Regions from separate parts of the Paraburkholderia sp. MM5384-R2 genome, predicted to be linked through region 2. Evidence: riboswitches for the same ligand, from Rfam matches in the RefSeq annotation. Region 2 holds a riboswitch; each other region holds the start of a gene.
What was found. Region 2 has a riboswitch for cobalamin ahead of HDG37_RS06860 (TonB-dependent receptor domain-containing protein). Riboswitches for the same ligand answer to the same signal wherever they lie in the genome.
Positions count from the first base shown of each region.

Region 1: linked by a shared signal. The riboswitch ahead of HDG37_RS32325 (CbtB-domain containing protein) and the one ahead of HDG37_RS06860 (TonB-dependent receptor domain-containing protein) in region 2 are both predicted to bind cobalamin.
Region 3: linked by a shared signal. The riboswitch ahead of cobA (uroporphyrinogen-III C-methyltransferase) and the one ahead of HDG37_RS06860 (TonB-dependent receptor domain-containing protein) in region 2 are both predicted to bind cobalamin.

Region 1 covers NZ_JACHDI010000030.1:35-9,528, forward strand. The annotation lists partial or broken gene HDG37_RS38885 (hypothetical protein) at 1-243, shown strand, start outside; gene HDG37_RS32320 (CbtA family protein) at 380-1,120, opposite strand; gene HDG37_RS32325 (CbtB-domain containing protein) at 1,132-1,353, opposite strand; cobalamin riboswitch at 1,395-1,542, opposite strand; gene HDG37_RS32330 (histidine phosphatase family protein) at 1,613-2,233, shown strand; gene HDG37_RS32335 (hypothetical protein) at 2,247-2,687, opposite strand; gene HDG37_RS32340 (ATPase domain-containing protein) at 2,885-4,402, shown strand; partial or broken gene HDG37_RS32345 (ATP-binding protein) at 4,406-6,063, shown strand; gene HDG37_RS32350 (MarR family winged helix-turn-helix transcriptional regulator) at 6,270-6,974, shown strand; gene HDG37_RS32355 (FUSC family protein) at 6,981-9,083, shown strand; gene HDG37_RS32360 (DUF1656 domain-containing protein) at 9,154-9,363, shown strand; gene HDG37_RS32365 (HlyD family secretion protein) at 9,360-9,494, shown strand, end outside.
Region 2 covers NZ_JACHDI010000003.1:150,242-159,735, forward strand. The annotation lists gene lgt (prolipoprotein diacylglyceryl transferase) at 1-249, shown strand, start outside; gene HDG37_RS06835 (SIMPL domain-containing protein) at 344-1,069, opposite strand; gene HDG37_RS06840 (EVE domain-containing protein) at 1,314-1,772, opposite strand; RNA gene ssrS (6S RNA) at 1,914-2,095, opposite strand; gene HDG37_RS06850 (cell division protein ZapA) at 2,162-2,476, opposite strand; gene HDG37_RS06855 (ATPase) at 2,473-2,832, opposite strand; cobalamin riboswitch at 3,052-3,316, shown strand; gene HDG37_RS06860 (TonB-dependent receptor domain-containing protein) at 3,407-5,353, shown strand; gene HDG37_RS06865 (iron ABC transporter permease) at 5,393-6,457, shown strand; gene HDG37_RS06870 (ABC transporter ATP-binding protein) at 6,487-7,296, shown strand; gene cobT (nicotinate-nucleotide--dimethylbenzimidazole phosphoribosyltransferase) at 7,330-8,391, shown strand; gene HDG37_RS06880 (adenosylcobinamide-GDP ribazoletransferase) at 8,465-9,241, shown strand; gene cobC (alpha-ribazole phosphatase) at 9,226-9,494, shown strand, end outside.
Region 3 covers NZ_JACHDI010000010.1:3,959-13,452, forward strand. The annotation lists gene cobN (cobaltochelatase subunit CobN) at 1-3,026, opposite strand, end outside; gene cobW (cobalamin biosynthesis protein CobW) at 3,041-4,132, opposite strand; cobalamin riboswitch at 4,334-4,612, opposite strand; cobalamin riboswitch at 4,693-4,953, shown strand; partial or broken gene cobA (uroporphyrinogen-III C-methyltransferase) at 5,148-5,885, shown strand; gene HDG37_RS40045 (cobalamin biosynthesis protein) at 5,961-6,395, shown strand; gene cobO (cob(I)yrinic acid a,c-diamide adenosyltransferase) at 6,392-6,994, shown strand; gene HDG37_RS17565 (cobyrinate a,c-diamide synthase) at 6,998-8,377, shown strand; gene bluB (5,6-dimethylbenzimidazole synthase) at 8,361-9,020, shown strand; gene HDG37_RS17575 (DUF4136 domain-containing protein) at 9,057-9,494, opposite strand, start outside.

The DNA.
Region 1 (9,494 bases), on a different contig from region 2:
GCGCCTGAACCACCACTACCCGGCACTGCTTCGTTTGCGTCGCTGCGTCTGCAGCAGAGAAACGAGATTATGGAGAGCGGTCGACAACACGTCAATACCCGTCTCACAATTTATTTTAAAAAGTTGAAGAGCTTAAAAATTGAGCAGCGCCGCGTGCAACCTGAATTAGTTAGGCTTCCAATTGAATTCTCCGGAGCGCCGCGGCGAAAGGGAGAGATGAGTGGAGTTGCGAAAAGCCGTTAAGCAGCTTTTCCACAGAAAATGTTTGCAAGGCTGTGGATAACCGCTCCACAACCGCGGCAAGTGCTTGATCCAAAACCATTCTCGCGCGTTGCGCGCGAAGCATGGCCGCTTGCGCGGCCACGCGTCACCGTCACAATCAGGCGGACTTCATCGTCACCCGCGCATTCGTACGCATAAAAGCGCTGCGCTCGACCATCGCGCCGAACAGCAGCCCGATCGTCGTCCACATGACCACCTGCATGCCGATCGCCGCGACGCGGAACTTCCACAGCAGCACAGCCGGGAACGCGGCCGGCACTTCATTGATGACCGGCATCGACAGTTGCACGGCCGCGATGACCACGACGAACAAGAGCCCCGCGACGATCGAACCATTCCACGCACCCAGCTTCGCCGCCGCGCGACGCCGCACCTTCAGCGAAAACACCATCGTCGCGAGCGAAATCGCGATCATTAGAAAGAACAGGCCCGTGCGCGTGCCGATCGTCTCCGGATCACCGACCGACGGCGGATTGGCCGGATACTTGATATTCGGCACGATCACGAGCGTGATGAACGCGCCAAGCGCGAGCCACGCGGACAGCGCGCGCACGCTCAACGTACCCGCGCGTCCATACGCATACGCAAACACCAGCGAGAACAGGCCGCCAAATGCCGCGCCATACGTGACCACGCCAGTCAGCAGGCCGAGGCCAGCCTGCGTCTGACGGCTCACGATTTCGGGCTCGGGCGCCTCGCCGCGCGCGGCGGCCGCTTTTTCTTCGAATGAAATGGCCTGATCGACCTGTGGTTCGCCGACGATTCGCGCGAACGCGAACGTGAGCAAGCCCGCGACGATGCCCGCGAGCATCCCGCGCACCAACAATTTACCTACCATGTCGAACTCCGTTAGTGGCAGGGAAAGCCGAGCAGATGACGGCCGTCGTGCACGAACTCATGCACGTACATGCCGGGCACGAGCGACGTCGCGCCCTGTTCCGCACCAACGAAGTAAAGCGCGAGCAACAGCAGCAACCCACCGAACACGACCCACGGCAGCAGTTCGCGCAAAGGTATGGGAGTGGGCTGGGCCGCCGGTTGCGCGGCGCGATCAAGAACAGCTTCGGTCATGATGGACATCTCCTGGGGTGACGCGCCCCGAAAGTCGATTGCAGAGGAATGGTGCGAAGTTCAGGTCTGGCTTTCGGCTCTTGTGGATTGCAATGCCGATTACAGTGGCGCGACCGCGCCGGGCTCTCACCGGCTTCCGTGCTTCGCAGTGTCAGTATTCTACGCGCTAAACTGCGGCTTCCGTGACGGCGAGGGCTACCTCGCAACGCGCGCCGATGAAACCTCGCAGGCAAGTGCGAATGGAGCGCCAACGCAAAGAATGGATACGCGACTATTACTGCTGAGCCACGCGGCAACGGCCGCGCAGCGCGCGGGCCGCTTCCCTGCCGACGATCCGCTCGACGCGCGCGGTCGCGCCGAAGCCGAAGCGGCGCGACCGCGTCTCGCGCTTCCCGCCGACGGCGCCGTGTTCACCAGCCCCGCCGCCAGCGCGCGCGAAACGGCCGCCGCTCTCGGTCTGAGCGCCACGCCTGTCGACGCATTGGCGGATATCGACTATGGCAAATGGCGCGGCCAGCGCCTCGCTGACATTGCCGACGCAACGCCCCGCGAACTCGCCGCCTGGACACGCGAGCCCGACGCCGCGCCGCCCGGCGGCGAATCGTTCGGTCAACTCGTGCAGCGAGTTGGAGAGTGGCTCGACGCGCAGCAGGCAGACGTGCGTTCATGCAATGCCGTCAACGAAGCAAGCTTCGCGGCCTTTGCGCACAGTCGAACCATCGTCGCCATCACCCACACGACTCTGCTGCGAGCGGCAATCGTGCACGCCCTCGGCGCATCGCCAACCGTGTTCTGTCGCATCGAGATCGCGCCGCTGTCGGTCGTCGAATTACGCCACTCGCGACGCGGCTGGTCGTGGTGGCCGGCCGCCAGCGCCTGAACGGCACCGCCGCTTACCTGCCCGACACCACGAGCCGCAACCGGTTGGACCCCTCGGGCGTCAGGGCGATTTCGGTGCGTCGATCCTTCGCGCCGAGATAAAAGTGCTGACGTCCCGGCGAATTCTGATCGTGCGTTGCATCGGGCAGGCACGACGCGACGTCGGCCGCGACCGCTTCCAATGCATCCGCGTTCGAGCCCGCCGCCTGATGCGGCGTCCACGTGCACTGGAAACTTCGATGCGCGGCCGAACATTGCGCGTCATCGCCATCAGGTTGCGCAACGCCTTTGCCGTCGTCGGGTGTCAGCGAGGCGAAGCCGTCCGGCGCCGCGGCCACGATCCGTTTGAGCGCACCGCAAGGTGTGGGGCTATCGTCGGCGGATGCACTGACCGGCAGCAGCGCAACGAGCGATGCCGCGGTAAGCGCGATAGCGGAAAGTCGATAGGTTTTCATGGTGTGCGTGAAGCTTCCCAAGTGCTGCTGAAGAAAAACTCGCAGGGAGCCACCTTTAACAGCACGCTTCATGCCCATGCGCACGAGGCCCGAGCACGCAGGCAATGCACGACGGCACACAAATTGCGTAGCGCCATACCGGCCGCGACATCGCGCCCGTTTCGATCAAAGCCACTGCCGACGTCATTTCAACCATCATGTCGACCACTACCGCCGCCCCTACCCCCGCCCGCATATCGTCGGGCATCGAAGGCATCGACGACATCCTCGGCGGTGGCCTTACGCCGAACCGCATGTACCTCGTGGAGGGCGTGCCAGGCACGGGTAAGACCACCCTCGCGTTGCAATTCTTACTCAAGGGCCTGCACGAAGGGCAGACCGGCCTTTATGTCGCGCTGTCCGAAACCCGTGCTGAACTGCTCGCGATCGGCGCGAGCCATGGCTGGGATCTGAGCCGTTTCGCGATACTGGAGCAACTGCCCGAAAAAGGGCTCGAACCGCAATACGAACAGACCGTGCTGCACCCGGCCGAGGTCGAACTCGGCGAAAGCGTGCGCAACGTGATCGAGCACGTCGACGAACTGAAGCCGGCGCGCGTCGTCCTGGACAGCCTGTCCGAACTACGTCTGCTGGCGGAGAACCCATTGCGCTACCGTCGGCAGATTCTCGCGCTCAAGCACCATTTCTCGACGCGCGAATGCACGGTGCTGCTGCTCGACGACACGTCGGCCAGCACCTCCGGCATTCAGCTTCACAGCATCGTGCACGGCGTGATCAGCCTCGAAAACGTCGCTCATGATTACGGCGGCAATCGCCGCCGTCTGCGCATCGCGAAGATGCGCGGCATCAAGTTCCGCGAGGGCTATCACGACTTCACGCTGAACACCGGCGGTCTGCGCGTCTATCCGCGCCTGGTCGCCGCCGAGCATCACAGCGAATTCGGCACGAGCCCGATGAGCACCGGCACGCCCGGCCTCGACGCGCTGCTCGGCGGTGGCCTCGTCCCCGGCACCAATTCGCTGATCATCGGCCCGTCGGGGGTCGGCAAAACCACCACCGTCGTGTCGTGCCTGCTTGCCGCACTCGAACGCGGCGAGCGTTGCGCGTGCTACGTATTCGACGAAACGCTCAGCACGCTGTTCACACGCTGCGCGACGCTCGGCATGGATCTCGCGCCGCACGTCGAAAGCGGTCTGCTGATGCTGCGCCAGATCGATCCCGCGGAAATCTCGCCGGGCGAGCTGTCGAGCGACGTGCGCAACGCGGTCGAAAACGAGCACGTGCGCTATGTCGCGGTCGACAGCCTGAACGCCTATCTGCAGGCGATGCCCGGCGAGCGCTACCTGCTGCTGCACATGCACGAATTGCTCGGCTATCTGAATCAGCAGGGCGTGGTCACGATGCTCGTGCTCGGGCAGCACGGCATCATCGGCGAAGTGCAGACCGAGGTCGACGTCAGTTATCTGAGCGACGTGGTCGTGCTGTTCCGCTATTTCGAGCACCACGGCGAAGTGCTGACGGCAATAACCGCCGTCAAGAGCCGCGCGAACGATCATGAACGCACGATCCGCCAGTTCCGCCTCGGCACCGAAGGCGTCGAGGTCGGCGAAGCACTGCGCGACTTCGAGGGCGTGCTGTCGGGCCTGCCCTTGTATCGCGGCAGCACCGCGATGCTCGGCGCGACGAACCATCTGATCGATACGTCAGGACAGTGAGCGATGGAGCAGCGTGTCCTCATCCTCGCACCGTTCGGCCGCGACGCCGAAGTGATCACCGCCGTGCTGCACAATGACGCACGCGCCTGCGTGAGCTGCGACGACGCCGACGCGCTCACCACCGAGCTCGACGTCGGCGCGGGCACCGCGCTGCTCACCGAGGAAGCGCTCGCGAACGGCCACGGTTCGAGCCTCTATGCGTGGCTCGAACGGCAGCCCGCATGGTCCGACTTCCCGTTCATCCTGCTCGCCGCCCGCAGCATCGGCCATCGATCCGCGCGCGGGCTCGAAGTGCTCGAACGGCTCGGCAACGTAGTGGTGCTCGAACGTCCGCTCAATTCGGAAACGTTGCGGCGCGCGATCGCGTCGTCGTTGCGGGCCCGCGGACGGCAATATGAATCGCGAAGGCTGCTTGCCGAGCGCATCGAGGCACAGGACGCGCTGGAGCAGCTGAACGATTCGCTGGAAAGCCGCATCGCCGCGCGCACGCACGAACTTGCGTCAGCCAACGACCGGCTGATGGCCGAGATCCACGAACGCGCGAAGGTTCAGGCCGTGCTCGTGCAATCGCAGAAGATGGAGGCGCTCGGTCAGCTGACCGGCGGCATCGCGCACGACTTCAACAATCTGCTGAACGTGATCATGGTCAACGCGGAACTGATCGCGCGCGTGAGCGGCGACGAACGCCTGCGCGGCATGGCGGCCACCGTCAAGCGCGCGACCGAGCGCGGCGCGAAACTGACTGGCCAGTTGCTGACTTTCTCGCGCAACAGCAACCCGAATCTGCAAGCGATCGACGTGGTCGCGCTGCTGCAGGGCATGCGCGACATCATCGCGGTGTCGCTCGGCTCGAGCATCCGCTATGACAACCACTTCGAGCGCACCGAAATGTGGACCCAGGCCGACGCAAATCAGCTCGAGCTCGCGGTGCTCAATCTCGCGATCAATGCGCGCGACGCGATGCCGGCCAGCGGGCGCCTCGACATCCACGTGACCCTGCGCGACGCGCCCGACCAGACGCTGAAGCATGGCCGCTACGTCGTGATCGAAGTCGCCGACACGGGCGAGGGCATTCCGCCCGACGTCGTGTCGCGCGTGTTCGATCCGTTCTTCACGACCAAGCCGATCGGCAAGGGCACGGGGCTAGGCCTGAGCCAGGTGTATGGCATCGCGAGGCAGGCGGGCGGCGCCGCGCGCATCTTCAGCGAAGAAGGTACCGGCACCACGGTGCAGATCTGGCTGCCGATGCGCGAGCGAGTGGCCGCGCACAGCGAAGCGGAGTCCGATGCGGAAGCGAACGCGGTCGGCGACAAGCGCGTGCTCGTGGTCGAGGACGACAGCGAAGTGCGCGCGATGCTCGTTGAATCGTTGCGCATGCTCGGCTACACGGTGACCGAGGCCGCCGACGGCCAGGCCGGCCTTGACCGCCTCGTCGACGATCATCCCGATCTGCTGATGGTCGACTTCGCGATGCCGGGCATGAACGGCATCGACGTGATCGCCGCGGCGCGCAAGCTTCGTGCCGATCTACCGTGGTCCTGGCAACCGGTTATGCGGACGTCGACATTGCCGATCTCGCGGTCAAGCATTGCACGATCCTGCGCAAGCCGTTTCAGCTCGACGATCTGGCGCGCACGGTGCGGATCGGGCTGCTCGCGTGAATCAAGCTCAAGTGAATCAGGTAGACCACCTGCATCAAAATGCCCATTGAATCGCGGCGCACCGCACACCCAACGATTCTGTAAGCCCACCTCCTGGCCACCGATTTAATGCCGCTGTCGCATTCGCGCCGCAGACTCCTCCGGTTCGGCCACGATTTCCAATTCAATAGTTTGCTAACGAATATTTTGGAAATACAATACCGGCCATGTCGAATCTCGATGCCCTGCGCCGCACCGTCAGCAGCACGCTGGTCGTCGCCGCCAGAAAGTGGCGGCGCACGAGTCATGGCGTGCTCGCGGCCTTCAACGTATCCGAAGCGTGCGCGACGCCGCTTCTGACCGCGAGCCGGCTCGGCTCGGCGGTGCGTCAGGTCACGCTCGCCGATCACATCGGCATCGAGGGGCCGTCCCTCGTGCGGCTGCTCGACCAGTTGTGCGCGGCCGGCCTGATGCGCCGCGACGAAGATCCCGAAGACCGCCGCGCGAAGACCGTCGTACTGACCGACGAAGGCCGCGCCGTCACCGCGAAGATGGAAGAGGAGCTGGTCACGTTGCGCGCGCAGGCGCTCAAAGGCGTATCGCGCGACGATCTCGAAGCCGCCCTGCGCGTGCTCGGCGCATTCACGGCCGATGCCGCCGGACGCGCCGAAGCGGGAAGCGTCGAGCGCGACACGCGTCACGAACGCGCGCAGCCGGTGCGCCCGGAATCCGTCAGGCACGAGGCGACGAAGCGCACCTCGTCGGCGAAGCGCGAGCCCGCCAAAGGCGAGGCGCTTGCCAGCAAGGTCAAACGGACGAGCGGCAAAAGCGCTGCCAAAACGGCCGGCAAATCACGCGGCACCGCCAAGGCGCGCAAGTCCGCGAGGAGCGGCGCGCGAGCCACCGCGCCGCACAACGCCGATTCCGCGTAACGGTTCATGGTCTATCCCACTCTCCGCGACTGGCTGTTTTCCGTCAAAACGTTCGCCGCGGCCATGCTCGCGCTTTACATCGGCCTCGCGTTCGAACTGCCGCGGCCGTACTGGGCGATGGCGACCGTCTACATCGTGTCGAACCCGTTCGTCGGCGCGACCCGCTCGAAGGCGATCTATCGTGCGCTGGGCACTGCGCTCGGCGCGTCGGGCGCGGTGCTGCTGGTGCCGCCGTTCGTCGAATCGCCGTACCTGTTCAGCGTGGTCGTCGCGGCGTGGATCGGCACGATGCTCTACCTCGCGGTGTCCGACCGCACCGCGCGCAGCTACGTGTTCATGCTGGCCGCCTATACGATGCCGATCATCGCGCTGCCGTCGGTGACGAATCCGACCGGCGTCTTCGATCTCGCCGTGAGCCGGACCGAAGAGATCATTCTCGGCATCGTCTGCGCGAGCATCGTCGGCAGCGCGGTGTTTCCGAGCCGGCTCGCGCCGACGATCATCGAGCGCACCGACGCATGGTTTCGCGACGCCGCGTTCTACGCGACCGAAACGCTGTCGGGCCGCATCGCAAGCTCGGCGATTTCCGGCGCCCGGCAACGACTCGCGAGCACGATCAACGGTCTCGAACTGCTGCTGAGCCAGCTCGCCTACGATCACACGCGGCCCGACGTCCTCGCGCGCGCGCATGAACTACGTGGCCGCATGCAACTGCTGCTGCCGATCATGTCGTCGCTCGCCGATCCGCTGCTCGCGCTCTACAACAACGGCCCGCAACACTGGCCCGAAGGACTTCAGACGCTGATCGACGACGTCATCAAGTGGTTCAACCAACCGCTGCCCGCGCCGAGCGAGGGCTATCACGCGGACGAGACCGCCAACGCGCTGCGCGCGCGCGTCGCCGCGATGCATCCGCCCGCCGCCGCGCTCGCGCATTGGGACGGTGCGCTGCTGTCGAATGCACTGTGGCGCCTCGCGCAAGCGATCGACGTGTGGCAAGACTGCCGCTCGCTGCGCATCATCATCACGCGCGAGGAAGGTTCGTGGCGGCCGCATTTCCGTCACTGGCGGCTCGGCGGCACCGAGCGCTTCTACGATCGCGGCATGATGCTGTTCGCGACCGTGTCGGCGGCCGCGGCTGTGGTGCTCGCGTGCGCGCTTTGGATCGGCTCGGGCTGGAACGACGGCGCGAGCGCGGTCACGCTCGCGGCGGTCGCCTGCTGCTTCTTCGCCGCGCTCGACGAACCCGCGCCGTTCGTGTTCCGCTTCTTCCTCGCGACTGGCGTCGCCGTCGTGGCCGCGGGTCTCTATCTGTTCGTCGTGCTGCCGCAGGTGCACGACTTCGCGATGCTGGTGATCCTGTTCGCCGCGCCGTTCATTCTGGTCGGCACGCTGATTCCGCGCCCGCAGTTCAACATGGTGACGGTGCTGGTCGCGGTGAACACGGCCACCTTCATCAGCATTCAGGACGCGTACGACGCGAACTTCCTGACGTTCCTGAACGCCAACCTCGCGGGCCTCTCCGGCCTGCTCTATGCATACCTGTGGACCCGTGCAACGCGCCCATTCGGCGCCGAGCTGGCCGCGGCGCGCCTGTTGCGCTCGAGCTGGGCCGACGTCGCGCTGAGCGCGTCGACGCGGCCGATCGAAGATCCGCGCAATCTCGCCGCGCGCATGCTCGACCGGCTGATGCAATTGATCCCGCGCCTCGCGGCCACCGACGACCACCGCCACCCGTCGATCGAGAGCTTCCGCGATCTGCGCATCGGGTTCAACGCGCTGGACCTGCGCCGCCTCACACGCAAGCTCGGCGGCGAAGCGGCCGGCGCGATCGACCATGTTCTCGATGGAGTGCGTACATACTACGAGAGCTGCATCGATCGACGCCACCGCGTTCCGGTGCCGGACAGCCTGATGTCGTTGATCGACGTGGCCGTCGCGCGCGTCACCGCGCAGGGGCTCGCCAATGCCGCGGCGCCGACCGAGACCTCGCAGACCTCGGCGCGTCAGTTGCGCGATGCGCTGCACGCGCTGGTCGGCTTGCGTCTTTCGCTGTTTCCGGCGACCCTCACGAAACCAACGCCGACCGAACCGGAGGCCGCCGCGTGATGCACCCATTCTTGCGCCCCTGCTTGCGCCCGCCTGCGCGCCCCGCCTCCCCCTTTTCCCAGTTCCCGCGATGATCGGTGAAATCGATATCTTCGGCGTGTTCGTACCGTCCGTGCTGGTGCTGATGTTGATCGCGTATCTGATCAACCTCGGCATTCGCACCGCGCTCGATTACACCGGCTTTTACCGCTTCGTCTGGCATCGCTCCATCTTCGATCTCGGCGTCTATGTGCTGGTGCTGGGCCTTGTCGTCGTCGTTTCGCACAGACTAATAACGTGAAAAAAACCTGGTTCTCCGTCGGTCAGATCCTGCTGACCCTGATCGTCGTAGTGGTCGCAGCATTGGTGCTGTGGAAACTCGTCAACTACTACATGTTCGCGCCGTGGACCCGCGACGGGCGCGTACGCGCC
Region 2 (9,494 bases):
CTGATCTTTTTCTCGCGCAAACCGAAGCCGCTCGGCGCGATTTCCGCGATGTTCCTGATCGGCTACGGCCTGGCGCGCTTCACGGTCGAATTCGCGCGCGAGCCGGACGATTTCCTCGGCCTGCTCGCGATGGGGCTGTCGATGGGTCAATGGCTGTCGCTGCCCATGATTCTCGCAGGCATCGGCCTGATGGTGTGGGCGTATCGCCGTGGGCGTCGCGAGCAGGCGCAGGCGGTTGGCGCGAACTGAGCGGCGCTCGGCTAGCGTAGCGAGCGTTGCATGAAAAAACGCCACGGCATCGATGGATGCCGTGGCGTTTTCTGTTTGGGCTTGCGCTTGCGCGTCACTTCATCTGCACCGACCCCGACACGTTGACCGTCACCGTCGACGTGCCGCCTTCGAGCGACAGCGGCGCGCTCTTCGCGTCGGCGCCCATCGCGCGTGCGCTCATCATCATCATCGGACGCGGCATCACGCCGCTGTGACTCACGTTGACCTCGCGGATCGAATAACCGCTAAAGCCGAACGCCTGCGAGGACGCCGCGGCCTGCTCGCGAAACGATTTGATCGCCTCGCCGCTGAGCCGCTGTTCGGCCGCGCGCTGCGCTTGCGGCGACAGCGAGAAACGCACGTTGCCAACCTGCATGATCGATGCCATCTGTCCGGCGAGCTTCGATGCCGCGGCAAAGTCGCGCGATTCGAGCACGACTTCCGTGCGGCCGCGCCACGTCGTGATGCGTCCGTCGCGGTCCGTCGACGGGAAGATCGAGAACGCGCCCGAGCGCGCGGTCACGCCGCTGACGCCGCGCGCTTTCTGCAATGCCGCGTCGGCGCGTTCGTTCAGCGTCGACGTCAGCGACGACGGTTCGCTCGCTTCCTGCTCGTAAAACAGCGTGATTTCGACTTCGTCCTGCGGGACTTCCGCGCTCGCCTGCGCATTCAGCGACAGCACGCCCGAAGGCTGCGGCATCATGGTTTGCGCTCGAGCGGGCGCAGGGTTCAGTGCGAGCGCCATAGGCGCGCCCAAGGCGAGCGCAAGTGCGAGGGACCGTGCGGTTTTTGTCGTCATGACTGGAATCCTTGTTTGAACAGGTTGTGCACGTTCGACGCGAGCGCCGGGTGTGGCGCGCGGTTTGACGGATGCGCTGGCGAAGGCATCGGCTTGTCGTCGAGCGGCCGGTTCGAGCTCACGCTTTCGTCGACCGATTAGGCGCGTTTTACCGACGCTTGGTTCCCCAATTAGTGCTTCGCCGCCGCATCGGAAACGATGACCTGGATGCGATCACGACAGGTGCCGCGTCGCGCGTTCGCCCTTAAACCAGCTGTTTAGTGATGAAGCGCCATTCGGCTTCGGTCACCGGCGTGATCGACAGGCGGTTGCCTTTGGCGAGCACGCGCATGTCCTGCAATTCGGCATGCTCGCGCAGCGCGGCAAGCGGAATCAGCCCGATTTTCTTCTTGAACACGACGTCGACGAGCATCCAGCGCGGCGTTTCCAGCGACGATTTCGCGTCGTAGTACGGACTCTTTTTATCGAACTGCGTAGGGTCCGGATACGCGGTCGACGAGACCTCCGCGATGCCCGCGATGCCGGGCTCCGGACAGCTCGAATGATAGAAGAGCACGCCGTCGCCGACCTGCATCACGTCGCGCATGAAGTTGCGCGCCTGATAGTTGCGTACGCCGGTCCACGGCAAGGTGCGATGAGGAGCGTTGGCGAGGTCGTCGATGCTTGCTTCGTCCGGTTCGGACTTCATCAGCCAGTAGCGCATGAATCGGAGTGAGCGTGTGAGATTGAACGAAGCGCTACAACAGCAGGCGCGTACGGAAAAGCCCCTGAAAAAGGCGCTCAAACGAAAAAACGACGACCAAAGAAAAACGGCATCGAACCGAAGTCCGATGCCGTTCCAGATAAGGTCCCCGCCTTAGCCGCTAGGCCGGCATCCTGAACCGAGGGTTCAGAATTGGTCGCAGTTAGCAACACTTCGGGTACATCAGACTGAGTGACGCGCACACCCGTGCTACAAATTTCCGCAACCGTGCACATGGCATTGGTTCAAGGAATGTATGACCTTGGCGAACCAGGCAGGGAAGCTAAACCGATGAAGCTACAACCCAAACCGTTCAACACGTGACCGATTCGAAACCGGCCCACTACTGCTTACTGCAAGCTGTACTGCTCGATCACAGTACCTAGCTGTTCGTTCATTTGCTGCATTGTACGCCGGATTTCTTCAGCAGGAAATGCTTCTCCGTGTCGCACGCTGCTTTGCAGCTTAAGCAGTTCCGATGCCAGCGACAGCGCAGCCATCACCGCGATGCGATCGGTGCCGCGCACGTTGCTGCCGCTGCGGATTTTCTTCATCTCGGCGTCGACGCGCGCGACCGCCTCGAGCAGCGCGCCTTCCGTTTCCGGCGAACAGGCGAGACGATAGGGTACTTCGAGAATCGATACTTCGATCTGCTTGGTGGTCATGCGCTTTCTCCGTGTCGGCTCACGTCGCTTTCCGCTTCCTCGTGTCCGGGCTGGGCGGACTCGAGCAGATCGAGCTGGTTATCCGGTTCGCTGCTCGCGCGTGCGCGCGGCAATTTTTCGAGAATCGCATTCAGGCGCACCTGAGCGTCGTCGATCTTGGCGGACAGCGCGTCGCGTTCCGCCTGCAGTGCGTCGCGCTCTTCGCGCAATTGCGCGAGTTCCGCATGCGTGGCTTGCACTTCGGCACGCGTTTGCGCGAGCTGCTCTTCGAGCGCGAGCCGCGCTTCGTTGTGGCGCTGGCTGATCGCAATCAGCTTGCCGATGTTCTGGGAGAGTGATTCGAGTTCGGTGAGCATGTGCTGCGTCCTCTAAAGACATCGCATTTTAGCGCGGAATATTACAGGTTCCGACAATTGTCTCGTTTCGAGACGTAACAGCATCGCTTCGTGCACGTTCGTTGGGTGTCGCGTCGTCGACCATAAGATAAAAACCGGCAATCAATCCGACAATAACCTGCATTCAACAGAACCGATTGCGCTCCGGTCGACCTTTCTTGACGCCCCGCGAGGTCGCTCCTAAACTTCCCGCACTCTGGTGCCCGCGCGCGCTTTTCGGCGCGCGCAGTTAAACGGGAAGCAGGGCGCGCGCGGTGCCAAAACCGGATGCGCGAACCTGCGCTGCCCCCGCAACGGTAAGCGACCGCATGTGATGTGCTCATGCAGGTCGGTCCTGGTCGCAAGGTTGGAAGTTCAACGTGCGAGTGTGCCACTGCGCGTCACGCGTGGGAAGGCGGATCGATGTGTCGTAGCCCGGATACCGGCCAGAAAAGAGGGACGTCCCCCCGCGAACACGCTAAACAAGGGGGCGCCTCGTGACGCGTCGGCCCGCGGGGAAGCAGGCCGCGCACGCTATCCACAGGAATGTCATCCCATGCTGTCCCCCATCGCCCGCGCAACGCTGCTCGCGTTCGCGAGCCTGCCGCTCGTCGTGCATGCGCAAAGCGCCGAGCCTGCGTCCGTGTCTGCGACGCCGTATTCGTCTTCATCGTCCGCCACGGATGCTACCGCCGCAAACGCTGCAATCGCTGCCAATGCCGCCTCCACCGATGCGCCGGGCAACGTGCTGTCGCCGATCGTCGTGACCGCGCAACGCGGACCGCAAGCGTTGCGCGATGCGATCCCGCAGACTACGCAGTTCGATCAGCAGGACATCGCCGACACGACCGCGACCGATCTGCCCGGCCTGCTGCAACTCGCGCCAGGCGCGCAAATCTCGCGCACGGGTGGCCCCGGTTCGACCACGAGCCTCTTTCTGCGCGGCGCATCGTCGACGCAATCGCTGCTGCTGATCGACGGCGTGCGCGTCGATTCGGTGAGCCTCGGCTCAGCTCAACTCGCACAAATTCCGCTCGATCAGGTCGATCACGTCGAAGTGGTGAACGGCAACGTGTCGGCGTTGTATGGCTCGGGCGCGATCGGCGGCGTCGTGCAGGTGTTCACGAAAGACGGCGGCGATCATCCGCCGCGTTTCAATTTTTCGGTCGGCTACGGCAGCTATCGCACGCAGACGCAAACGGCCGGCGTGAACGGCGCGCTCGATCAGGACGGCCGCACGACTTTCAATATTTCGCTCGCGCGCACGAAGGACGACGGCTTTTCGTCGCTCAATCCGCTCGAGGCGCCGAACGCGAATCCGAACGCAAACGGCAATCTGAACGAGAGCATCAGCGCGTCGCTGCGTCACAAGTTCACCGACAGGTGGGACGCGGGCGTCAGCTACTTCCAGTCGAACAACGACAACAGCTACGACAATGCGTACGGCGAGCCCACCGATCTGAACAATCTCTATAGCAAGGTGCGCCAGGTGTCGGTATTCGCGAACGGCAAGCTGACCGACCGGTGGACCACCCACTTCACGCTCGCCGAGGGCGACGACCGCAGCGTGTCGAACACCAATGGCATCTACAACGGCCGCTTCGATACCGACAATCGCCAGTACACGTGGCAGAACGATTTCGCGCTCGCCGCGAACCAGAAGCTGCAACTCGGCTACGAGCATCTCGACCAGACGCTCGACTCCGACACGTTCGCCGCGCCCGACCGTCACGTCGATTCGGTCTTCGCGGGCTACAGCGCGCGCTTCGGCCGCAACCAGATTCAGGCCAACGTGCGACGCGACCAGTACTCCGATTTCGGTGGGGCGAACAGTTACTATCTCGGCTACGGATTCGACATCACGTCGCGCTGGAAGGTAACCGCAAGCTATTCGGATGCGTTCCGCGCGCCGAGCTTCGACGATCTGTACTATCCGATCAGCGGCAACCCGTCGATCCAGCCCGAGCGCAGTCATTCGGTCGAAGCCGGTTTGCAGTACGCGACCGATGCGCTCGGCGTGATGCGTCTGAACGCATTCCAGACGCGCTATACGAATCTGATCGACTACGTGCAGACGATCCCCGGCATCTACCTCGCGGAGAACGTCGGCCGTGCGAAGGTGCAGGGACTCGAGGGATCGTGGAGCGGTCATGTCGGCAAGACCGACGTGCGCGCGACGGTGACGCTGCAGAACCCGGTCGATCTCGACAACGGTACCGACCTCGTGCGGCGCGCGCGTCGGTTCGGGTCGTTCGCGGTGAATCGCAGCATCGGTGGCTGGCGGGTGGGCGGCGAGTGGATCGTCAGCGGGCCGCGCACCGATAGCACGGGCAACCTCGGCGGTTATGGCATCGTGAATCTGTCGGCGCGCTACAAGGTCACCAAAGCGTGGTACGTCAGCGCGCAAATCGACAATCTGTTCAACAAGGATTATGAAACGGCCTACTCGTATAACTCGCCGCGACGCGGTGCGTATCTCACGCTCGGCTGGCAGCAGCAGTGACGCGCGCGCCGGGGTGGCCGCATGCGTGAGCGCACGCGGATGAGTCGCGCGTCCGCTTCGCTGCGCGCCGCAATGGCGACGCCGCGCCCGATGAACGCGAAACGCGCGGCCGCGATCTGGCTCGGGCTCGCGCTCGCCGCCGTGGCGGTGCTCGGCGCCTCGCTGGTGCTCGGCAGCGTGCCGCTCGCGCCGTCGCGCGTGCTTGCGGCGCTCGTGCCGACGCACACGTTCGGCGGCACGGGCAGCGACGATCTCGCCGGCGAAATCGTGCGTACGTTGCGTTTGCCGCGCGCGCTCGCGGGCTTCGCGTGCGGCGCGTTGCTCGCGCTCGCCGGCGCGCTGCTGCAGGTGCTGCTGCGCAATCCGCTGGCCGAGCCATACGTGCTCGGCGTGTCGGGCGGCGCGGCGACGTTCGCGCTCGTCGCGATGATCGCGGGCGGCGCATGGTGGCTCGTCGATGCGAGCGCGTTCGCGGGTGCGTTCGTGTCGATCCTGCTGGTGCTCGGCCTCGCGCGTCGCGAGCTATGGCGCGGCGAGCCGCAGGACACGTCGCCCCGTTTGCTATTGACCGGCGCGGTGATCGCGGCCGGGTGGGGCGCGCTGATCACGCTGCTGCTCAATCTCGCGCCTGACAGCCGTTTGCGCGGCATGCTGTTCTGGCTCACCGGCGACCTCAACGGCGGCGCGCTGCCGTGGACCGCGCTGATGGCGCTCGCGCTCGTGTTGCTTGCGATCGTGCCGGCCGCGCCGCGTCTGAACGTGTTGCTGCGCGGCGACGCGGCCGCGCAGGCGTTGGGCGTCGCCGTGATGCCGCTGCGTTTGCGGGTGTACCTGGTCGCGTCGCTGGCGGCGGCCGCGGCGGTGACGACCGCGGGCACGATCGGCTTCGTCGGTCTCGTCGTGCCGCACATGCTGCGGCTCGCGTTCGGCAACGATCAGCGCATGCTGCTGCCGGCGGCCGCGCTCGGCGGCGGTGTCGCGGTGATGGGCGCGGATCTGATCGCGCGTACCGTGATCGCGCCCGCGCAATTGCCGGTCGGCGTGATCACGTCGCTGGTCGGCGTACCGGTGTTCCTGTGGATGCTGCTCAAACGCCGCCGATGATACGAGCCAAACCCAGCCCCACCTGTTCGATGCTGAGCACGCAGCGCCTGACGTTGCGCGCCGGCGCGCGCACCTTGCTCGACGCGTTCACGCACACGTTCCATGCAGGCGAAATCTGGTGCATCGCCGGGCCGAACGGCGCGGGCAAGACCACCTTGCTAGCGACGCTGGCGGGGCTGTTGCATCCGGCGGCGGGCTATGTCGAACTCGATGGCGTGCGCGTGGCCGACTGGCAGCCGCTGCCGCTCGCACGGCGCCGCGCGCTGATGCCGCAAAGCGCGGCCGATGCGTTCAACGCAAGCGTGCTCGACATCGTGCTGCTGAACCGCTTCCCGCATCTGGGCGGCTGGGGCTGGGAGCGCGACGAGGATCGCGCGGCCGCGCGGGCGGCGCTCGAACGGCTCGGCCTTGCGGACTTTGCGGCGCGCGACGTGCTGTCGCTATCGGGCGGCGAGCGTCAGCGCGTTGCCCTCGCGGCGGTGCTGTGCCAGGACGCGCCGCTGTTGCTGCTCGACGAACCGTTGTCGCATCTCGACCTGCATCATCAGGTCGACTGTCTCGAAGCGCTCGTCGCATGGACGCGCGAACCGCGCCGCAGTGTGCTGTTCTCGTGCCACGACCTGAACCTCGCGCGCCGCTTCGCGACGCACGCGTTGCTGCTCGACGGCACGGGCGGCGCGTATGCGGGCCCAGTGCGCGACGTGCTGACGCCCGCGTTGACGAGCCGCGCGTTCGGCTATCCGCTGATTCTGATTCGCGACGGCGAGCACGAGGCGCTGATACCTGCGCCGCGCGCGCGTCACGAATCGCCTGCAGGCCATGACGCACAGTCAGGCTGATATTTATTCCTATCCCTTGTTTCGATCACACCTATGACTCGCATCCCACACCCAGCCGGTTTGCCCGAAGTCGCGCCGCTCGATCAGACGCTGCGCGCCGAACTGCAGCGGATCATCGATACGCGCACCAAACCGCCCGGCAGCCTCGGCCGGCTCGAAACGCTCGCGCGCCAGATGGGCCTGATCCAGCGTAGTACGCGTCCCACCGTGCAGCGTCCCGCGATGATCGTTTTCGCGGGCGACCACGGCATCGCCGCCGAAGGCGTGAGCCCCTATCCGCAAGCGGTGAGCGCGCAGATGGTCGCGAACTTCATCGCGGGCGGCGCGGCGATCAACGCGCTCAGTCGCGTCGCGGGTCTCGAACTCGAAGTGGTCAACGCGGGCATCGCGACGCCGCTGCCGTCCACGGACCGACTCGTCGACATTCCGGTCGGGCCCGGCACGCGCAACTTCGCACACGAAGCCGCGATGACGCACGCCGAAGCGCTCGCCGCGATGCAGGCGGGCGCCGCGCGCGTGCGTCATCACGCGGCGCTCGGCACGAACGTGATCGGCTTCGGCGAGATGGGCATCGCGAACACCTCGGCGGCCGCGTGTCTGATGAGCCGCCTGTGCGGTGTGCCGATCGACGACTGCGTCGGCCGCGGCACGGGTCTCGACAATGCCGGACTCGCGAACAAGCGCAACGTGCTCGCGGCGGCGCTCGCGCGCCATGCGGATGCACGCGGGCCGCTCGACGTGCTCGCGACCTTCGGCGGCTTCGAAATCGCGATGATGGCGGGTGCGTATCTGGCGGCCGCCGAGGCGCGCATGACCATCCTCGTCGATGGCTTCATCGCGACGTCCGCGCTGCTGGTCGCCGATGCGTTCTCGCCCGACGTGCGCGAGTACTGCGTGTTCGCGCATGCGTCGAACGAGGCCGGGCATCGGCGCATGCTCGATCATTTCGGCGCGCAGCCGCTGCTGTCGCTCGACATGCGGCTCGGCGAAGGCACGGGCGCCGCGCTCGCGGTGCCGTTGCTGCGCGCGGCGGTGGCCTTCGTCAACGAGATGGCCAGCTTCGATTCGGCGGGCGTCGCCGATCGCGAACCGTGAAGCGCGCGAGCACGCGCTTCGCGATAACGCGAAGCTCGGCCCGCAGCGCCGTGAACCTGCACTCGCCACGTTCATGAACCCGCTCGCGGAACTGCGCTATTTCTTCACGGCGCTCGGTTATTTCACGCGCGTGCCCGTGCCGCGCTGGGTCGGTTTCGAGCCGCATTATCTGAACGCTGCGGCGCGCTATTTTCCGCTCGTCGGCGTGTTGGTCGGCGGCTTCAGCGCGCTCGTCTATCTGGCCGCGCTGCGCGTGTTTCCGGCGAGTGTCGCGGTGCTGCTGTCGATGGCCGCGTCGCTCGTGGTCACGGGCGCATTTCACGAGGACGGTCTCGCCGATTGCATCGATGCGTTCGGTGGCGCCTATACCCGCGACGATGCATTGCGCATCATGCACGACTCGCGCATCGGTGCTTTCGGTGCCATCGCGCTCGTGATCGCTCTCGCGATCAAGTGGCAAACGCTCGCGGCATTGCCACCGCTGCGTGCCGCAAGCCTGATGCTTGCGGCGCATGGCGCGAGCCGCGCGTGCGCGATCAGTTACCTGGCCACGCTCGACTATGCGCGCGCGGCCGGCAAAGCCAAGCCGGTCGCGCAGCGTTTGAGCGGGCCGGCGCTGTTGTGCGCCGCGCTGTTCGGGCTGCCGTGGCTGCTGTGGCCGAACGGCCCCGGCATGCCCGACTGGCGTTTCGCCGCGCTCACGTGTGCTGTGCTGTTCGCGCTGCGCTTCGCGATGGGCCGTTATTTCGTCAGACGCATCGGCGGCTATACCGGCGACTGCCTCGGCTTCGCGCAGCAGATCTTCGAATTGAGCATCTACCTGGTGGGGCTTGCATGGATATCGTCCTGATTCGACATCCCGCTGTCGCGCTCGAGGCGGGGGTTTGTTACGGCCATAGCGATGTCGCGTTGGCGGAAAGCGCCGAGGTCGCGTCCAATGCGTTGGCGGTGAAGCTCGCGAGCTTGCAGGTGCCGGCGCCGCGGGTGCTGATCACGAGTCCGCTTACGCGCTGCGCCGCGCTAGCGACCGAGATCGCGAACGACTTCGGCTGCGTGGTCAGCCACGACGAGCGCTTGAAGGAAATGGATTTCGGCGCGTGGGA
Region 3 (9,494 bases), on a different contig from region 2:
CGCGCGCGAATCGGATTCAGCTCCGCGGGCTCGTCGAGTTCGGCCACCGCTTGCACGGCCGCATCGAACAGATGCATCACGTTCGCGAACGCATCGCGAAAGAAACCGGATACGCGCAACGTGACGTCGATACGCGGCCGATCGAACGCGTCGATCGGCATGATCTCGAAGTCCGTCACACGGTGGCTGCCCGGCGCCCATTTCGGCCGCACGCCGAGCAGCGCGAGCGCCTGCGCGATATCGTCGCCGCCGGTGCGCATCGTCGCGGTGCCCCAGACCGACAGGCCGATCGCGCGGGGATAATCGCCGTGCTCCTGCAGATGCCGCTCGATCAGTTGCTGCGCCGATTTCAGGCCGAGTGCCCACGCGGCTTGCGTCGGCACCGCGCGCGTGTCGACCGAATAGAAGTTGCGGCCGGTGGGCAGCACGTCGGGCCGACCGCGCGACGGCGAACCGCTTGGACCTGGCGGCACGAAACGTCCTTCGAGGCCGCGCTTTAGCTGCGTCATTTCCTGCGGGCCGCAGGCGTCGAGACGCGGCAGCACGTCGTCGCGCAGACGTCCGATCACCTGTGCCGCTTGCGGCAGACTTTCGTCGGCTACGGGGACGGCCTGCGAACGATCCGCGTCATCGCAATCGACACCGCAGACGCCGCGCAACAGCTCGCCCGCCAGCAATTCCAACCGCTCGCGCGTATCGCCGTAATGTCGCCACGGCGCATCGCTGACCCGCTGCAATACATCGGGTCGCGGGCCGTCCCATGCGGCGGCCCAATCCACCGTCAACGGGTCGAACCGATGATCGATGCGCAGATCGCGCGCCAGCGCGTCGACGAGCCCCGCCTTGCCGCCCTGCCCATCGCCGACCGGAAAGCGCCCGAGCGCGAGCAGCGTGTCGCGCCGCTGCACGCCGCGCGGCGACTGCCCGAACGTATGCAGGCCATCGCGAATCTGCGCTTCCTTCAGCTCGCACAGCCACGCATCGACGCGTGTGAGCAGCGCGTCTTCATCGTCCTGTCGGTTTGGCGCCGCGAGACTCAGCTCTTCGTGCAACCGATGCTCGACGATCGTCGTCAGAATCGTGCGACGCAAGAGCTTCGCGCGACGCGAATCGACCATCAATGCTTCGTAGTATTCGTCGACCTGGCGTTCGAGGTCCTGCAGCGGCCCATAGTTTTCGGCGCGTGTAAGCGGCGGCATCAGATGATCGATGATCACCGCCTGCGCGCGCCGCTTCGCCTGGCTGCCCTCGCCCGGATCGTTGACGATGAACGGATACAGATGCGGCATCGGTCCGAGAATCAGATCGGGCCAGCACGCGTCGCTCAAGGCGACGCTTTTGCCCGGCAGCCATTCCAGGTTGCCGTGCTTGCCGACGTGCACGAGCGCGTCGATGCCGAACTGATGGCGCAGCCAGAAATAGAACGCGAGGTATGCGTGCGGCGGTACGAGTTCGGCATCGTGATAGCTCGCGTAGTCGCCGTGCTCGCGCGAACGCGCAGGCTGAATGCCGACGAACACCTGGCCGCAGCGCCAGCCGGCGATCATGAAGCGGCCGCGCCGTAGCGTGGGGTCCTGCTCGGGCATGCCCCAGCGAGCGTTCAACGCGTCGCGCACGCTCGCCGGCAACGCGTTGAAATGCGCGAGATAGTCGTCGAGTGCGAGGCTTTGCAGGGCCGGACGCAGATCGCGTACGACCGGATCGTTGGTCACGCCTTCGGTCAGCCTGTTCAACAACGCGTCGCCGTTTTCGGGTAGTTCGCCGACCCGATAATCTTCATCGCGCAGCATCGACAGAATGCCGACCACCGACGCCGGCGTATCGAGCCCGACGCCATTGCCGATGCGCCCTTCGCTGATCGGATAGTTGGCGAGAATCAACGCGACTTTCTTGTCGGCGTTATCGAGCGAACGCAAACGGCACCAGCGCCGGCTCAGCTCGGCGAGAAAGCGCACCCGTTCGAGGTCGGGCTGATAGCGGACCACGTCGACCTGCGTATGCGCACAGCGATACGCGAGCCCCTTGAAGCTGATCGCGCGCGTGATGATGCGCCCGTCCACTTCGGGCAGCGCGATATGCATCGCGATGTCGCGCGAATTGAGGCCGTGGTTGTCCTTCAGCCAGTCTTCGCGATTGCCGCCGCTCAGGATTACCTGGAACACCGGCGCGTCGCCGGCGAGCGCGAGCGGTTCGGGGTCGTCGATCGCGGAAGCGGCGAACGCGGTCGTGTTCAGCACGAGCGCGACGCCATGTTGCGCGCACAGCGACTGCACGACATCGCGGCTCACCGCATCCTTCAGCGACGTGATCGCGAGCGGCAGCGGATTGAGCCCTTGCGCTTCGAGCGCGTCGATCAGCGCATCGAACACCGCGGTATTGGCGGCCTGCAGATGCGCCTTGTAGAACAGAATCGCGACGACCGGCGCGTCTTGCCGCCAACGCGCCTGCCAGTCGGCGACGATGGGGGTATCGCGCTCGGGGTGATACAGCGACGCGGCCGGCAACGCGCGCGGCGGATCGGGTTCGCGCCCCCAGTCGAGCGCGCGATACGCGACGCAGCGCAAAAACGCCTCGGCGTTCTGCGGACCGCCCTCGCGCAGATAGCGCCACAGCTGCTGACACAACTCGGCGCTCGCGGTGCTGCGCGCGAGCAGGTTCGGGTCTTCCTGCAGATCGCCGGAAAACATCGCGAGTGTTTGCTGTTTGCGCTGCGCGAGCGCGACCACCTGCTCGATGCCGTACGGCCAATACGTTTCGCCGCCGAGATGATCGACGACGACCACGCGCGCTTGCTGCAACACGTCGTCCAGATAGAAATCGACCGAGGCAGGCTGACGCAGATACGTGACGTTCGCGAGCCGCACGCTCGGAAAGCCGTCGCCGAGACGCGGCACCACGCTCGCGAGCAGCGACAGCGTGGTGTCGGCGGAACTGAGCACGACGATCTCGGCGGGCTGCTGATCGATGCGGATCACGCCCTGCGTATCGTCGACGAAGCCGCCCGGCGTCGTGCGCAGCAGATGCATGCTGGTGCGCCCGTTTATGCCGTCGCGTTCGACGTCGCGCCGAGCGCCGCGTCGAACGCCTGTTGCAGCGCGTGCTGGTCGAGGTCTGCGCCGATCAGCACGAAACGGCTCAACGCGCCGTCGCCATTTTCACCCGCTTGCCAGCGCCGGTCGAAGTAGCTGTCGAAGCGCCGGCCCACGCCCTGGATCACGAGACGCATCGCCGCGCCCTGCAGTGCCGCGAAGCCTTTGACACGGTAAATCGTGTGGGTTTCGACGAGCGCCTGCAAGGCGGCGAGCGCCGCGTCGCGCGACGGTACCGAGGCCTGCACGACGACCGAATCGAATTCATCGTGGTGATGATCGGGGTCGTCGGCGGAACCGTGGTGGTCATGACGCAGGTGGATCGTCTCTTCCGACGCCGCTTCGAGGCCCAGCAGCGTATGCAGGTCGAGCCGCCCCTGCTGCGCGCGCACGATCTTCACCTGCGGCGGAATCTCCGCGCGGATCGCGGCTTCGACCTCATGCTGCCGCGCGTCGTCGATCAGATCGGTCTTGTTCAGAATCACCAGATCGGCCGCCGACAACTGGTCTTCGAACAGCTCATGCAGCGGCGACTCGTGATCGAGATTCGGATCGGCCTTGCGCTGCGCATCGACGGCGAGCGGGTTATCGGCGAACTGGCCGCTCGCGGCGGCCGGGCCGTCCACCACCGTCACCACCGCGTCGACCGTGAAGCCATTGCGGATCTGCGGCCAGTTGAACGCCTGCACGAGCGGCTTCGGCAACGCGAGCCCCGACGTTTCGATCAGCACGTGATCGAGTTCATCGCGGCGCTCCGCGAGCTTTTCCATCACCGGGAAAAATTCTTCCTGCACGGTGCAGCACAAACAACCGTTCGCGAGTTCATACAATTGCCCTTCGGTCTCGACGCCGCTTTCATCGCAACCGATGCCGCAGCCCTTGAGGATTTCGCCGTCGATGCCGAGCTCGCCGAACTCGTTGACGATCACCGCGATGCGCTTGCCGCCCGCATGCTGAAGAATGTGCCGCAGCAGCGTGGTTTTGCCGCTGCCGAGAAAGCCCGTGACGATCGTGACGGGGATCTTGCGCAATTGAGTTTGCATCGTGAGGTCCATCCCTTGGTGTTGATCGGTATGCCGGAAAGTCCGCGCGTGGGTCCGCGTCGGCTGGCGAATGGAGCGAATGAAGCACGCGCAGCAGTACCAGCGATCACCAGACACGGGGACGAACGACGGCATGGCCGCGACAACGGAAATACAGAAAGCGGAACTGAGGTCATGAACGCGCCGCCGCCTCCCCGCGGCGGTCGTTCTGTTTCGTTGGGCCGGTATCCGGGCTGGCGAAAGCGCCGCTTCCCCTTCCCGGCCGAGTGGTTTCTCGTCCAGTGGTGAAATGTCCACGCGAGCTTGCGCGAGGACATCGAAGCCGGCACTGCGGTGCCCGGCTATCAAGCCGGAACCGCTTTTCGCTTACCGTTGCGGGGACAGCACAGGTTAGCCGCTCCAGAGCAGGTGGCTCCCTGTTTCCCGTTTAACTGCATGCGCACGAGCGCGCACGCGGGCACCCAAAGTGCGTGCGAGTGTAGGCCCGCGGCCTTGCGCAGTCAAGCAACGCAGCGAGCCGGAAAGCGCCGCCGAGGCTTATCCGGCAAGGCGCCATGTGCTATCGTATGCGCGCGTTTGGTGCCCGCACATGCGCTCGCGTGTGCAGTTAAACGGGAAACAGGCAGCGCCTCGCGCGTTCAACCTGTGCTGTCCCCGCAACGGTAAGCGACCTGCGGCGCGCGATTCGATTCGCCTTCGATTCCGACGTGCCGCGCATGCGTTTTTTGATGCCACTGTCCCGCGAATCCACAAACCGGGACGGGAAGGCGAAGCGCATGAGGCCGCCAGCCCGGATACCGGCCAGACGCGGAGGCGGTGCCGCATTGCATCCGTGCATCACGTGGCGCCGCCGGCCGCCGGAATCCGCGGGGAACGGATGTGAAGGCGTAGCAGCGCGGCATCGCGCGTGCCCGGATTCGCAGTTCCGCATGACCTCTATATTCATCGCCGCGCGCGCTGTCGCACGCCGCTTCTGTTCTTCCATCACCGCATGGCGCGCGCCATGCACGCCGCGATGACGCGCGCCTGGCTGATCGGCGCCGGTCCCGGCGACGTCGAACTGATCACGCTGAAGGCCACCCGTGCGCTCGCGCAGGCCGATGTCGTGCTCGTCGACGATCTGGTGAATCCCGACGTGCTGCAGTTCGCGCGCACCGACGCGCAAGTCGTGTACGTCGGCAAGCGCGGCGGCCATCCGTCGACGCCGCAAGCCGACATCGTCGCGCAAATGCTCGGGCATCTGCGCGCGGGGCGCAGCGTCGCGCGGCTCAAGGGCGGCGATCCGTTCGTGTTCGGCCGCGGCGGCGAAGAGTTGCAGGCGCTGCAGGCCGCGGGTATCGAAGTCGACGTGATCAACGGCATCACGGCCGGCATCGCGGCGCCCGCGGCGCTCGGTATCGCGGTCACGCATCGTGATCACGCGCAGGGCGTCGTGTTCGTCACCGGCCACGGCGCCGGCAGTGGCGAGCCGGACTGGGCCGCGCTCGCCGCGACGCGCATGACGCTGGTGATCTACATGGGCATGCACCGGCTCGGCGAGATCGCCCGCGCATTGCTCGCGGCCGGCATGTCCGCCGACACGCCGTGCGCGGCGATCGAGTCGGCGACGCGGCCTGAGCAGCGTCATGTGCTCGCGCCGCTTCGCGAGTTCGCCGAGGCGGTGGCGCGCGCGGGGCTCGGCTCGCCGGCGATCGTCGTGATCGGCGGTGTGGCGTCGCTCGCACTGGCGCGTGATGCGGCCAAACGCGACGCCGGCGTTGCTCACGAACTGGCAGCGAGCGCGACACGACACGGACTCGGACGCGCGATCAAAACGCTGAGCGTCGGCATCGGTTGCCGCTTGCACAGCGAAGCCGCTGAGATCGAAGCCGCCGTCCGCACAGCGCTCGGATCGAATACCTTCGAGCAGATCCGCGCGATCGCGACGATCGACACCAAAGCCAACGAAGCCGGTCTGCTCGAATTCTGCTCACGTCATCAGCTGCCGCTGCAACTGTTCAGCCGCGAGCAGATCGCCGCGGTACCGGTCGCGTCGCCGTCGGCGGCGGCACACGCGCAGCTCGGCGTCGATGGTGTGTGCGAGCCGTGCGCGCTGCTGGCGGCAACGGCGCCGGACTCCACCACAACCGCGCAAAACGCGCGTCTGATCGTACGCAAGACCGCGCACGCTGGCATCACGGTGGCAATCGCAGCGGCGAACAATGCTGCCCTTAGCGACGCGCCCCCATCCCATCCCGCCCCTCAAAACCAGGACCCTCGATGAAAACCGATCCGGAATCGCATCAACGCATGACCGAACGCCGCCGCGAAGGCCACGAAAAGAAGCAGGCCGGCGCGACCGTCGAAAAAGGCCTGCTGATCGTCAACACCGGCACCGGCAAGGGCAAGAGCACGGCCGCGTTCGGCATGGCCGTGCGGGTGCTCGGCCACGGCATGCGGCTCGGCGTCGTGCAGTTCATCAAGGGCGCGCTGCATACGTCGGAGCGCGATTTCCTCGGCGCGATCGCGCAATGCGATTTCGTCACGATGGGCGACGGCTACACGTGGAACACGCAGAACCGCGAGGCCGACATGGCGACTGCGCGCAAAGGCTGGAACGAAGCGCGGCGGATGATCGAAAGCGGCGACTACCAGATGGTGATCCTCGACGAGCTGAACACCGTGCTGAAGTACGAATACCTGCCGCTCGACGAAGTGCTCGCGGTGATCAACGCGCGTGCGCCGATGTTGCACGTCGTCGTGACCGGACGCCATGCGCCGGACGCGCTGATCGAAGCCGCCGACCTCGTCACCGAAATGCGCGCGATCAAGCATCCGTATCGCGAGCAAGGTGTGAAGGCGCAGCGCGGCGTGGAGTTCTGAGCGATGTCGGCAACCCGCAACGGGGCTTGGTCCGGGGCGCCCCCCAAGCGGACTTCCTTCGGGGCGTCCCCCCAGGGGACTTCCTTCGGGGCGTGCCCCGCGCTGTTCATCAGCGCGCCCGCGTCGGGACAAGGCAAAACCACGATCACCGCCGGTCTCGCGCGCTATCACCGGCGGCTCGGACGTCGCGTGCGCGTGTTCAAGACCGGGCCGGATTTTCTCGATCCGATGATCCTCGCGCGCGCGAGCGGAGCGCCGGTGCTGTCGCTCGATCTGTGGATGGTCGGCGAAAGCGCATGCCGCAACCTGCTCGCGCGGGCGGCGCAAGAAGCCGATCTGATCCTGATCGAAGGGGTGATGGGCCTGTTCGACGGCACGCCGAGCAGCGCCGATCTGGCGACCACGTTCGGCGTGCCGGTGCTCGCGGTGATTTCCGCGCAGGCGATGGCGCAGACCTTCGGCGCGGTCGCGTTCGGCCTTGCGCGCTTCAGACCGCAACTGCCGTTCCACGGCGTGTTCGCGAATCGCGTCGGCTCCGCTCGGCACGCGCAGATGCTGCAGGAAGCACTGCCGCCCGAGTTGCGCTCGTGCGGCCACCTCGCCGCGAGCGACGAGATCGCGCTGCCCGACCGCCACCTCGGCCTACACCAGGCCGATGAAATCGACGATCTCGAAGCGCGCCTCGAACGCGCGGCGGATACGCTCGCGTCGACCGCGCTCGCCGAACTGCCGGCGCCGGTCGATTTCGGCGTGCCCTCGCCCGAAGTGCTGCCGCGTCTGCTCGAAGGCAAGCACATCGCGATCGCGCGCGACGCCGCGTTCTCGTTCATCTATCCGGCCAACGTCGCGCTGCTCGAAGCGCTCGGCGCGCGGCTCAGCTATTTCTCCCCGCTTGCCGACGAAGCGTTGCCCGCCGGCACGCACGCGCTCTATCTGCCGGGCGGCTATCCCGAGCTGCATCTGGCGACGCTCGCGGGCAACGCGACCAGCGCGGCATCGATCCGCGCGCACGTCGAGGCGGACAACCCGGTGGTCGCCGAGTGCGGCGGCATGCTCTATCTGCTCGACACGCTGACCGACGCGCAAGGCACTAGCAAGGCGATGCTGGGCCTGCTGCCCGGTCACGCGACGATGCAAACGCGCTTCACGTCGCTCGGCATGCAGCAGATCGATGGCGTCCACGGCACGCTGACCGGTCACACGTTTCACTACTCGAAGCTCGCGACGCCGCTCGCGCCGCAGCGCTTCGCCACGCGCGCGCACAGCGACACGCCCGGCGAAGCGGTGTTCCGCGTGGGCCCGATTGTGGCAACCTATATGCACGCTTACTGGCCCTCCAACCCGGCTTTCACGGCCGCCCTCTTTCATGGCGAAGCCTTTTGACGACTCCGAGCGCGATGCGGTCTACCGCGCGATTTACGAACGCCGCGACATGCGCCACTTCGTGCCCGATCCGGTCGATCCGGCGGTGCTGCGGCGTCTGCTCGACGCGGCGCATCACGCGCCGAGCGTCGGCTACATGCAGCCGTGGCGCATCGTGCGCATCACCGACGCGGCGCTGCGCACGGGCTTGCGCGACATCGTCGAGCGCGAACGGCTCGCCACCGCCGATGCACTCGGCAAGCGTCGCGACGAGTTCATGAAGCTGAAGGTGGAAGGCATGCGCGAATGCGCGGAGCTGCTGGTGATCGCGTTGATGGACGGGCGCGAGCGACACGTCTTCGGCCGCCGCACGCTGCCGGAGATGGATCTCGCGTCGGTCGCGTGCGCGATCCAGAACATGTGGCTCGCCGCGCGCGCGGAAGGACTCGGGCTTGGTTGGGTGTCGCTATTCGATGTCGGCGCGGTGCACCAGCTACTGGCGATGCCGGAAGGCGCGCGGCCGGTCGCGATTCTGTGCCTCGGCCACGTCGCTGCGTTCTATACCGAGCCGATGCTCGAAACGCAGCGCTGGGCGAGCCGCCTGCCGCTCGCCGATTGCGTGTTCGAAAACCGCTGGCCGCGAGACGAGCCGGCGCAGGAATAACTGATACTCGCGGCCCCGGCGACCCGAGGCTGCGTTTTAACGCTGCAACGGCTCCATCGAGTCGACGTTCGCCCCACCGCTCGTCTTGTCGATGCTGAGCTTCACACGCCAGTCGGCCGGTGCATCGAACGGCAGCTTCGCGAGCGCGGTTTTCACGAGCAACGGCAGTGCATGCAGCGGGTCCGCGTCGCGATCCATGAACACCGCGCCAACCTTGTAGCGCTCGGTGCCGCTCGCGTAGTCGAAAAAGCGCAGCGTCAGCGCGTGCTGATACTTGCGCCCAAACAACAGCGCGCCTGGACCGTCGCTGCCCGCGCCGCAATCGGCGGGCGCGCAATCCTCACCGCCGATGCCGATCGACGCCGGCCGCGTGCTATACGCCATCGACAGCAGATAATGCGCGGGCTTGCCCGCCGTATCGACGAACCCGTGTTTCGCCAACTCGCCGCGCAACAGCTTTTCGACTTGCGGATG